DNA from 2 places in the Halomonas sp. E19 genome. Region 1 is predicted to be linked to the other one. Evidence: predicted binding sites of a transcription regulator. Region 1 holds the regulator's gene; the other holds the start of a gene.

What was found. Region 1 encodes PhoB, which activates phosphate uptake and scavenging genes when phosphate is short. Its sites were predicted from a motif close to TGTCATANNNNTGTCANA; they were not measured.
Region 2: the regulator PhoB is predicted to act here: its motif matches at 2,332-2,349, upstream of ACUDAL_RS12430 (DUF6482 family protein).

The regions. Positions count from the first base shown of each region.
Region 1 covers NZ_JBNFWU010000001.1:3,192,283-3,198,153, reverse strand. Annotated here, with positions in the region: partial or broken gene ubiA (4-hydroxybenzoate octaprenyltransferase) at 1-671, shown strand, start outside; gene phoB (phosphate regulon transcriptional regulator PhoB) at 752-1,441, shown strand; partial or broken gene phoR (phosphate regulon sensor histidine kinase PhoR) at 1,443-2,791, shown strand; partial or broken gene cysZ (sulfate transporter CysZ) at 2,818-3,525, opposite strand; gene phoU (phosphate signaling complex protein PhoU) at 3,545-4,270, opposite strand; partial or broken gene pstB (phosphate ABC transporter ATP-binding protein PstB) at 4,310-5,119, opposite strand; gene pstA (phosphate ABC transporter permease PstA) at 5,135-5,871, opposite strand, start outside.
Region 2 covers NZ_JBNFWU010000001.1:2,365,888-2,371,758, forward strand. Annotated here, with positions in the region: gene ACUDAL_RS12415 (Na+/H+ antiporter subunit G) at 1-226, shown strand, start outside; partial or broken gene hemH (ferrochelatase) at 315-1,401, opposite strand; gene ACUDAL_RS12425 (hypothetical protein) at 1,625-1,816, shown strand; gene ACUDAL_RS12430 (DUF6482 family protein) at 1,964-2,266, opposite strand; gene ACUDAL_RS12435 (hypothetical protein) at 2,399-2,692, opposite strand; gene dnaB (replicative DNA helicase) at 2,765-4,153, opposite strand; gene rplI (50S ribosomal protein L9) at 4,355-4,801, opposite strand; gene ACUDAL_RS12450 (hypothetical protein) at 4,817-5,671, opposite strand; gene rpsR (30S ribosomal protein S18) at 5,684-5,871, opposite strand, start outside.

The sequences.
Region 1 (5,871 bases):
GCCGACCGCCACTTCGACGGCCACGTCAAGCGCACGCGAAACCGCCCCTGGCCACCGGGCGCATCAGCGAGCGCGAGGCCAAGCTGCTGTTCGCCGCCCTGGTCGCCGCCGCCTTCGTGCTGGTGCTGTTCACCAACCTGTTCACCGTGCTGCTGTCGCTGGTGGGCGTGGCCCTGGCCTTCATCTATCCCTTCATGAAGCGCTACACCCACCTGCCGCAGTTGTTCCTGGGTGCCGCCTTCTCATGGGCGATTCCCATGGCCTTCGGCGCCGTGCTCGGCCAGGTGCCCTTCGAAGCGTGGCTGCTGTTCGCCGCCAACGTGGCCTGGACGGTGGCCTACGATACCCAATACGCCATGGTCGACCGCGACGACGACCTGAAGATCGGCATCAAGTCCACTGCGGTGCTGTTCGGCCGCGCCGACCGGGCCATGATCGGCCTGCTGCAGCTGGTGACGCTGGGCCTGCTGGGCTGGGCCGGGGTGCGCCTGGGGCTTGGCCTGTTCTACTGGCTGGGCCTGGCAGGCATGGCGGCTACCTTCGTGCACCAGCAGTTCCTGATCAGGACGCGCGAGCGCGAGCGCTGCTTCCAGGCCTTTCTCAACAACCACTGGTCGGGGCTCTTGCTGTTCGCCGGGATCGCGCTGAGCCTGTGGCCCGAACTGGGCTGAGCGCTGGCGGCCATGTCATCCTACTGTCATGATAACGTGGTGATATCGTCATCGAACGTCACGCAACATGAGGCAACGGGATGACTGCCAAGACCGTTTTGATCGTCGATGACGAGGCGCCGATCCGAGAGATGATCGCCGTCGCGCTGGAGATGGCAGACTACCGCGTGCTGGAAGCGGCCAACGCCCAGAGCGCCCACGCCATGATCATCGACCATCAGCCTGACCTGCTGCTGCTCGACTGGATGATGCCCGGCACCAGCGGCATCGAGCTGGCGCGCCGGCTCAAGCGCGAGGAAGCCACCCGCGAGCTGCCGATCATCCTGCTGACCGCCAAGAGCGAAGAGGACAACAAGATCCTCGGCCTGGAAGCCGGCGCCGACGACTACATCACCAAGCCGTTCTCGCCCCGCGAGCTGGTGGCCCGGCTCAAGGCGGTGCTGCGGCGCACCACGCCGCGCGGCGTCGAGGAGCCGGTGGAGGTCGACGGCCTGCAGCTCGACCCCGTCAGCCATCGCGTCAGCGCCCATGGCCAGGCGCTGGAGATGGGCCCCACCGAGTACCGTCTGCTGCAGTTCTTCATGACCCACCAGGAGCGCGCCTACACCCGCAGCCAGCTGCTCGACCAGGTGTGGGGCGGTAACGTCTACGTCGAGGAGCGCACCGTGGACGTACACATCCGCCGCCTGCGCAAGGCCCTGGGCGACGCCCACCAGCACCTGATCCAGACTGTGCGGGGCACCGGCTACCGCTTCTCCAACAAGGGCTGACGTGCGCCCCTGGAGCCGGGAGGTCTGGCGCATCGGCCTGCTGGGAGCCGCCGGCAGCCTGGTCGGCTGGCTGTTCTCGGCGCCGGGGTTGGGGCTCGCGGTGGGCCTGGCCGCCTGCCTGGCCTACCACCTGCGCCAGCTGCACGCCCTGCGCAACTGGCTGATCCGCCGCCCCCACGACGAACCGCCCGCCGCCGCCGGCCTGTGGGGCGACCTGTTCGATCGCCTCTACCGCTACCAGAAGGGTCAGCGCCACACCCAGGGCCGCCTGCAGGCGACCCTCAAGCGCATCCAGGAATCCTCCGAGGCGATGCGCGACAGCGTGGTGATGCTCGACCCCCACGGCGACCTTGAGTGGTGGAACAGCGCCGCCGAGGCGATGCTGGGGCTGGAGCCCGCCCACGACCGCGGCCAGCACATCACCAACCTGATCCGCGACCCGCGCTTCGTGGCCTACTTCAACGCCCGGGCCTACCGGGAGCCGCTGACGCTGACCTCGCCGGTGGACGAGCGTCGGGTGCTGCAGTTCCAGATCACCCTGTACGGCGACGACGAGCGCCTGGTGATGGCGCGCGACATCACCCGCCTGCACCGCCTCGAGGAGATGCGCCGCGACTTCGTCGCCAACGTCTCCCACGAGCTGCGGACGCCGCTGACCGTACTGGCCGGCTACCTGGAAACCTACGCCGACACCGCCGAGCTGCTGCCGCCGCGCCTGGCCAAGGGGCTTGGCCGCATGCAGGAGCAGACCGCGCGCATGCAGAACCTGGTCAACGACCTGCTGCTGCTGTCGCGGCTGGAGATCGACCAGGGCGGCGAGGATCACCTGGCGCTGGCGATGCCCGAGCTGCTGGCGCGCATCCAGCGCGACGGCGAAGCGCTGTCGGCCGGGCGCCAGCGGATCACGCTCTCGATCAGCGAGCCGCGGGGCCTGCTCGGCAGCGAGCAGGAGATCCACAGCGCGCTGTCCAACCTGCTGTTCAACGCGGTGCGCTATACCGGCGAAGGCTGCCGCATCGAGCTGCGCTGGCGCCCGCACCCCCAGGGGCCTGCCTCGAGGTCGAGGACAACGGCGAAGGCATCGACCCGATCCACCTGCCGCGACTCACCGAGCGCTTCTACCGGGTCGACAAGGGCCGCAGCAACGCCACCGGCGGCACCGGCCTGGGGCTGGCCATCGTCAAGCACGTGCTGCTGCGCCACGACGCCAGCCTCGAGATCGAGTCGCACCCCGGCCAGGGCGCCCTGTTCCGCTGCGTGTTTCCCGCCGCACGGCTGGTCGCCGTTACCGCCGGCTCTGCTGCGTCGACCACGCCCAGCCCCGCCGCCACGCCCTCCCGGCCCGACTGAGCGCCGCCGCTCAGCGCCTCGCTCGGCAGGCCGCGGTAGTGGCTTTCCCACATTAGCACCGCGCCGGCCACCGCGCCCGGCAGCAGGAAGAGGTTGGCCAGCGGCAGCCAGGTAATCAGGGTAACCCAGCCGCCGAAGGTAAGGGTCTGCCAGGAGCGCGCCGCCAGCCGCCGGCGCATGTCGGCAAAGCTCACCTTGTTGTTGTCCATCGGGTAGTCGAGGTAGGTGATGGCCATGATCCAGGCCGAGAACAGCGCCCACAGCAAGGGGGCGAGGACATTGAGGCCCGGTACCCAGCTGAGCGCGAACAGCGCCAGCATGCGCGGCAGGATGTAGCCCAGCTTGACCAGCTCGCGGCCCAGCGCGTCCACCGCGGTACGCGCCAGGCCACGGTCGTCCAGCGGCGGGCGGCCGGTGGCCTCGACCTCCACCTTGGCGGCCAGAAAGCCGTAGAAGGGCGCGGCGATCAGGTGGGTCACCAGCGAGAAGGTGAAGAACACGATCAGCACCAGGCTGACCACGAACAGCGGCCAGAGCAGCCATTCGAGCCAGACCAGCCAAGCCGGCACCAGCGCCAGCCAGGCCGCCAGCCAGTCGCCGAAGCGGGTGACCACGTAGTAGAGCATGGCCGCGTAGACGCTCAGGTTGATGGCAATCGGCGCGTAGACGTAGCGGCGCAGGCCGCGGCGGTAGACCAGCTTCACGCCGCGCAGCAGGGCGGTCTGTGCTTGCATCGGCTCTCCCTTGGGCGGCTTACTTGCGGGCCAGGGCGCCGGCGTCGAGCTGGCCCGGGTCCATATGGCGAATGTCGAGCCCCTTCACCAGGTAGATGACATATTCGGCCAGGTTGTCGGCGTGGTCGCCGACCCGCTCCAGCGCGCGCAGTACCCACATCACGCTGAGCACCGGGCCGATGGCGCGGCTGTCCTCCATCATGAAAGTCATCAGCGAGCGCATGGCGCTGCTGTACTCATCGTCGACCGACTCGTCCTCGCGCACCACCTGCAGCGCCAGCTCGGTATCGAAGCGGGCGAAGGCGGTCAGCGCATCGCGCAGCATGCGCCGCACGTGCTCGCTGATGTGGCGCACCTCGACCAGGCCGCGTACGCTGCCGCCGCCTTCGGTCAGGCTCAGGGCGTTGCGTGCAATCTTGCTGGCCTCGTCGCCGATCCGCTCCAGGTCGGCGGTGGCGCGGATCACCGCCAGCACCAGGCGCAGGTCGGAGGCCGCCGGCTGGCGGCGGGCCAGCACCCGGGTGCACTCGTCGTCGATCTTGAGCTGCATGGCGTTGACCTCGCGGTCGCGGTCGCGGACCTTCTCCGCCAGGCGGCTGTCGCCTTCGAGCAGCGCCTGCACCGCCTCCTGCACCTGCTGCTCGACCAGGCCCCCCATGGTCATCAATTGGGTCTTGAGCGCCTCCAGCTCCTGGTTGAACTGGCGCGAGATATGCTGGCTATGGGTGTCGCTGGTGATATCCATGGGTTCCTCCTCGGGCCGCCGTAGCGGCCGCGTCGAGGCCATGCGGCCGGTGATGTAGTTCTCGGTGCTCTTCAGGCTCGGGTTGGTGAACAGCGTGTCGGTGGGGGCGTACTCCACCAGCTCGCCGTGCTGCAGGAAGGCGGTGTAGTCCGACACCCGCGCCGCCTGCTGCATGTTGTGCGTGACCAGCACCAGGGTGAGCTGCGACTTCAGCCGCCGGATCAGCTCCTCGACCTTCAGCGTCGAGATCGGGTCCAGCGCCGAGGCGGGCTCGTCGAGCAGCAGCACCTCGGGGCGTACCGCCAGCGAACGGGCGATCACCAGACGCTGCTGCTGGCCGCCCGAGAGCGACCAGGCCGAGGCGCGCAGGCGATCCTTCACCTCGTCCCACAGCGCGGCGGCGTTGAGCGCCCACTCGACGGTATCGTCCATCTGCCGCTTGCGCATGCCGCCCAGCAGGCGCAGCCCGAAGGCCACGTTCTCGTAGATCGACATGGGGAAGGGGTTGGGCACCTGGAACACCATGCCGACCCGCCGCCTCAGCTCGTCCACCGCCACCTCCGGCGCGTGGATGTCCTGGCCCTCGAGCAGGATCCGCCCGGCGTGGCTGACCTCGTCGTTGAGGTCATGCAGGCGGTTGAGCGCACGCAGCAGGGTCGACTTGCCGCACCCCGACGGGCCGATGAAGGCCGTGACGCGGTGGCGGGGAACGCGCAGGGTGAGCCCCTTGAGCGCCGGCTTGCCGCCGTAGGCCAGCGTCAGCCCTTCGATCTGCAGGCAGCTGGCCTCGGCCGGGAAGTCGATGATCGACCCCGTGGCGAAAGGCAGCGGCCCAGGCGGTTTGGTCATGCACGACTCCTCGAGTCAGCGGCGCGGCTGCACACCGTGACGCACCCTGAAATGATGCCGCAACAATATGGCAGTCAGGTTAAGCACCAGGATCACCAGCACCAGCAGCAGCGCCGTGGCATAGACCACCGGCATGGCGGCCTGCACGTCGTCGCCGTGGAAGGCCGTGTCGTAGATGTGGTAGCCCAGGTGCATGAACTTGCGCTCAAGATGGAGGAAAGGAAAGTCGCCGTCCACCGGCACCTGAGGCGCCAGCTTGGCCACGCCGACCAGCATCAGCGGAGCCACTTCCCCGGCGGCCCGCGCCACGGCCAGGATCACCCCGGTCAGCATGGCCGGCACCGTCATCGGCAGCACCACCCGGGTCAGGGTCTCCAGCCGCGTGGCGCCCAGCGCCAGGGCACCCTCGCGCTGGTGCGACGGGATGCGCGCCAGCCCCTCCTCGGTGGCCACCACCACCACCGGCAGGGTCAGCAGCGCCAGGGTCAGCGAGGCCCACAGCAGCCCGCCGGTGCCGAAGGTGGGCGACGGCAGGGTGTCGCTGAAGAACCACTCGTCCAGCGTGCCGCCGATGCCGTAGACGAACACCCCCAGCCCGAACACGCCGTAGACGATCGACGGCACCCCCGCCAGGTTGCGCACCGCGATGCGCACCAGGTGGGTCAGGCGGCCCTGGTGGGCGACCTCGTTGAGATAGATGGCCGCCAGCACGCCGAAGGGCGTCACCAGCAGCGACATCAGCATCACCATCA
Region 2 (5,871 bases), 830 kb from region 1:
GCAGGAACTGCTGATCACGCTGTTCCTGTTCATCACCGCGCCGGTCACCGGCCACATGCTGGCCAAGACAGGTCTGCACATGCATCTGCGCTTCATCACCGGCACCCGCGGCTCGGTGCCGGAGTTCCGCGACGAGGACGTGGGCCAGAGCCGGGTGGCGCGTCCTGCCAGCGCCAAGCATCCGTGGAAGTACCGCAAGGCCAAGCGCTCGCGGCTGCAGCGCTGATATAGCCGCTGTCGCAAGGAGCTGCCGCCAGCATGAGAGGCGGCCCGCAGCATGGCTGCGGGCCGCCTCTTCGTTTCATCTTAGCCTTTCAACACCAGCCTGACAGCTCGCGGCGAATGATCGCAGTCAGCGCCGCGACATGGTCCCCGCGAGCGTTGAGGCACGGCACGTAGGTGAAGCGCTCACCGCCCGCATGCAAGAAGCTCTCCTTGATCTCCTCGTTGATCTCCTCCAGCGTCTCGACACAGTCGGACGAGAAGGCCGGCGACACCACGGCAATATGCTTCTTGCCCTGGCGCGCCAGCGCGGCCACGTGGTCCACCGTTTGCGGCCCGACCCACTCCTCCGGCCCGAACTGGGACTGGAAGGCCGTCTGGACCTCGCTCTCCTTCCAGCCGAGCCGCTCGCGCAGCAGGCGCGTGGTCTTTTGGCACTGGCAGTGGTAGGGATCGCCTTCCATCAGGAAGCGCTTGGGCACGCCGTGGTAGGACGCCACCAGCACTTCAGGGCGGGATTCGGCCGCATCGTAGGCCTCGCGCACGGAAGCGGCCAGCGCATCGAGATAGGTCGGCTCTTCGAAATAGGCCGGGACGGTGCGAATGGCCGGCTGCCACTTCAGCTTCATCAGGGTGCGGAAGGCTTGATCGTTGGCGGTGGCGGTGGTGGGCGAGGCGTACTGCGGATAGAGCGGGAAGAAGAGAATGCGATCGCAGCCGGCCGCCTGCATGCGGCGCAGCACGCTCTCGGTCGAAGGGTTACCGTAGCGCATGCAGAAGTCGACCATCACCCTATCGCCGTACAGCGCCTTGAGCGACTCTGCCACCTTGCGGGTCTGCTCGCGGGTGATGGTCAGCAGCGGGCTTTCGTTGCGCTCCTGGTTCCAGATGCCGCGGTAGGCCTCGCCCGACTTGAACGGACGGCGGGTAAGAATGATCAGCTGCAGCAGCGGCTGCCACTTCCAGCTGGGGTAGTCGACCACCCGCTTGTCGGAGAGGAACTCATTGAGGTAACGACGCATCGACCAGTAATCGGTGCCGTCGGGCGTCCCTAGATTGGCCAGCAGCACGCCGACGCGAGGGCGATTCACGGGGGTGGTCCGACGGCGCATGTACCGGGCAATACTGGCTTGCCGAGTCCGGAAGGACGGAGGCTGGGTCCCGGGAAGGCGTGGTCATTCATGAGCTCCTTGAGGTCGATGTCGCCATGCCGGCTAGTCTATCAGGGTCGTCGCGTCGCCGGGAATGAAGTTGTACTATCGCATAAAATTGTACAGCTAATGATCAGGGTGGATCCCACCAGGAGCACGATGAATCGAGCCGAGACACTGCGCGCCCAGGCCCCCCGGCCACGCCGTTCTATGACGGCCGATGCCCGCTGTGCCGCAAGGAGGTCGACTGGCTGACCGCACAGCGGCACAGCGACAGGGGGCTCTTCGTCGATATACGGGCGAAAGACTTCGATGCCGCACCGCTGGGCACGGCCTTCACCAAGATGATGGGCAGGATGCATGCGCTTGATGCCCAGGGAGGTGGTATATCGGAATGGACGCCAGCCGCGCCTTGTACGCGGTGCTGGGCTAGCGCTGGCTGATCAGGCTGAGTCTGCTGCCCGGCCTGGCCCCGCTGCTGGATGCCAGCTACCTGTGTGCCCGCCGCCGCGTGCGCCTGGGGCGCTGGATGACTGCGAGGCGACGGCGAGAAAGGGATAGCGCCAGTCGGAGCTATCACGCAGCGCGGGTCAAAACACCAGCGGCATGCGTGAGGTCAACGGGTCGTGGTAATGCGCATCGCGCCCGATCACCTCCTCATGCGGCACATGCTGCACCAGATAGGCACGGTGGATGCCGGCGCGCTGCAGCTCGAGGTAGACATCCTCCAGCGAGCGGAACACCGCCGGCTTGCCGCGCCGAGACAGCATGTGGCGCTTCCCTTCCACATCTTCCAGCTCCACCTGGTAGCAGTGGCTGCCGGTATGGGTGATGACGCGAACTTCGAAGTTGTCGTGGCGGCCGACAAATGCCTTGAGATCTTTGAATTCCATGGCTCCCTCCATGACGGTCAACTGATACAAGTCGGGCACAGTATCTCTGTGCCCGATATCAGCTTCATGACAGTAGCATAACACTGGTATGACCACCGCTACGCAGGAGAGGTTCCTGTCACCCGGGAAAACCTAGGATAGGCTGGACGGATCGATGGCCTTGCCAAGCGAGTTGCGATCGACCCACTTCCCCGCCTTGGTTTCCTTGTAGCGAAATACCACGCGGTCGCCTACCGCCACCGTGAGTTCGGCGTCCTCGGTCTGGTAGCTGTAGGTTTCGCCATCGACCATCAGCCGGAAGCGATAGAGATCCGGCATGCCGAGCCACTCCTTGAAGGGCCCTTCCCGCTCCAGCGATTGCAGCACGCCGCGCGCCTCGAGCTTGGGTGTACGTTGGCGCTTGCCGCGCCGAAATCCGCCCGCCATGTTGTCTCCTTGCAATCTACCGTCCGGGGCCCGGCATTATACGGGGCCGTACGCAGGGCTCAACCCCCATTGTCACTCCCCAAACGCTTCACCGTAGCTGTCTGGCGCCAGGTCCTCAAAGCGCGTATAGCGGCCGATGAACGCCATGTGCACCGTACCGATGGGCCCGTTACGCTGCTTACCAATGATCAGCTCGGCCAGCCCCTGGTTATCGGGATTATCCGGATTGTAGACTTCATCGCGGTAGACGAAGGCGATCAGGTCGGCGTCCTGCTCGATGGCGCCCGACTCGCGCAGGTCCGACATGACCGGGCGCTTGTTGGGGCGCTGCTCCAGTGAGCGGTTGAGCTGCGACAGCGCCACTACCGGGCAGCCGAACTCCTTCGCCATGCCCTTGAGCGAGCGCGATATCTCCGAGATCTCGCCGGTACGGTTCTCGGAGAAGCCGGGAATCTGCATCAGCTGCAGATAGTCGATCATGATCAGCGCCATGTTGCCGTGCTCGCGCACCACGCGCCGGATGCGCGAGCGCATCTCGTTGGGCGACAGCGCCGCCGTATCGTCGATGAACAGCTGCTTGTCCTTGAGCAGGTTGACCGCCGAGGTCAGGCGCGGCCAGTCCTCGTCTTCCAACTGGCCGGTACGCACCCGCGTCTGGTCGATGCGGCCAAGGGAGGAGAGCATGCGCAACATCAGCGATTCGGCGGGCATCTCCATGGAAAACACCATGACCGGTCGGTCGCTGGCGATCACCGCATGCTCCACCAGGTTCATGGCGAACGTGGTCTTGCCCATGGAGGGGCGTCCCGCGATGATCACCAGGTCGGAGGGCTGCAGCCCCGAGGTCATCTCGTCGAGGTCGCGAAACCCGGTGGACAGGCCGGTCATTTCGCCCTTCATGTTGAACAGCTCGTCGATGCGGTCCACGGCCTTGGCCAGCAGCTCGCTCATGCCGATGGGACCGCCCGACTTGGGGCGCTCCTCGCTGATCTGGAACACCAGCCGCTCCGCCTCGTCGAGCAGTTCGTCGGCCGGCCGCCCCTGGGGGCTGAAGGCCCCGTCGGCGATCTGGTTGGCCGCGCGGATCAGCTTGCGCAGGGTAGCCCGCTCGCGAACGATGTCGGCATAGGCGCGAATGTTGCTGGCCGAAGGCGTATTGCGCGCCAGCTCGGCCAAGTAGGCGAGTCCGCCAACCGTATCCAGGTGGTCGCGCCGCTCCAGCGCCTCGGAAAGCGTGACCACATCCAGCGGCTGCCCGGCTTCGGCCAGGCCCGTCATGGCATTGAAGATCAGGCGATTCTCGTAGCGATAGAAGTCGTCGGCCACCAGGCGTTCGGATACCGTATCCCAGGCCTGGTTGTCGAGCATCAGGCCGCCCAGCACCGACTGCTCCGCTTCCAGTGAATGGGGCGGCACCTTCAAGGCGGCGGTTTCCTGGTCGAGCTCGAAGGTATCGTTCATGGCGGGCAACCTCGATGAAACATGCGTAGCCATTCTACCCGAACGCCGAGCTTACCCTAGCGCCCGCGCATGACTGAGGCGGCCGGTTCGTGCGCCGACGATCTGGGCAAGGGAACGGGGAGTCGGGAGAGGGGATTCGTGTAGTACAGACACAGAAAGGGCGCGGGGTCTCCCCGCGCCCTCGCAGCATGCGGCAGCGAATTACTCGGCTACCACGACCACGCGAACGGTGGCGTCGACTTCGGCATGCAGGTGCAGGTCGATGTCGTACTCGCCGGTCTGGCGAATCGGACCTTCGGGCATGCGGACTTCGCTCTTGGCGACTTCGATGCCGGCCTGGCCCAGCGCTTCGGCCAGGTCACGCGGACCGATGGAGCCGAACAGCTTGCCTTCGTCACCGGCCTTGGCGACCAGCGACAGCTCGATCTCGGCCAGCTGAGCGGCGCGGGATTCGGCGATCGCCTTGCGCTCGGAGGCCTGGGCCTCGAGCTCGGCGCGCTGGGCCTCGAAGGCCTCCAGGTTGTCCTTGGTGGCCGGCACGGCCAGGCCGTAGGGCACCAGATAGTTACGGCCGTAGCCAGCCTTGACGGCAACCTTGTCGCCCAGGCCGCCCAGCTTGCCAATGTTGTCGAGCAGAATGACTTCCATCTCGTTAACCTCGTGTCAGTCGCTGCGAGAGGCCAGACGGCCGCGGAAATCCACGAACACGTCGATAAAGGCCGCCAGCAGCACGATCAGAATCATGGGCCAGGTGGTGATCAGCAGTACGTAGAACACGATCAGCCACAGCCCGTTCATACCTTTTAGCCCGATGAAGCCGTGCACCAGGGCAATACCGGCCACCAGCAGCGGCACCCAGGCCAGCATAGAGAGCGACGGCAGCCCCAGCACCATGCCCACCACGCCGAGCAGGACCAGCAGGCCAAGTTCACGCGGCACCAGGCGCAGCGCGTGGAACTCCTCGCGGAAGCCGCCGGGATTGTAAAGCCCGGCCTGCCAGCTGCGCGCCAGGGCCAGACAGCCGATGGCGGCCAGCAGCACGATCAGCCCGGTGACGCCGCCGATCAGCAGCGTCGCCAGCTCCTCAGTGTCGAAACCCTGGCGGCCGAGCTCGGTCAGCATGCGGTCGATCTCGGTCGAGCCTTGGCGCAGCTGTTCCAGCAGCGGACCGGTTCCGCCTGGCGGCACGAAAACGCCGAGCTGGATCATGGCCGCCGCGGCCAGGGTGCCGACGATCAGCGCCTCGCTCCAGCGCGTGCGCGAGCGCAGCACCACGCCCATAAGCGTGACCAGCAGCACGCTGGCCAGCGGAATGGCGTCACCCTGGGTCCACCACCAGCCGGCCGGCACCGCCGCGGCCACCAGCACCGGCAGCGCCGGCGACAGGCCGCGGCGCAGTGTGACCAGGGCCACGATGGCGCCACTGAGCCAGAACAGCCAGGGGATGACCGCGGCCAGCGCCGCCCCGCCAACGGCGTAGGGCGTGCCGCGCATCAGCCATCGAGCAATCGGCAGCATCGAGTCGGCGGCTTACTGGTGGCTGTCGGTGTAGGGCAGCAGGGCCAGGTAGCGCGCGCGCTTGATGGCAGTCGCCAGCTGACGCTGGTAACGGGCCTTGGTACCGGTGATACGGCTGGGTACGATCTTGCCGGTCTCGGTGATGTAGGCCTTGAGCGTATCCAGATCCTTGTAGTCGATCTGCTTCACGCCTTCAGCGG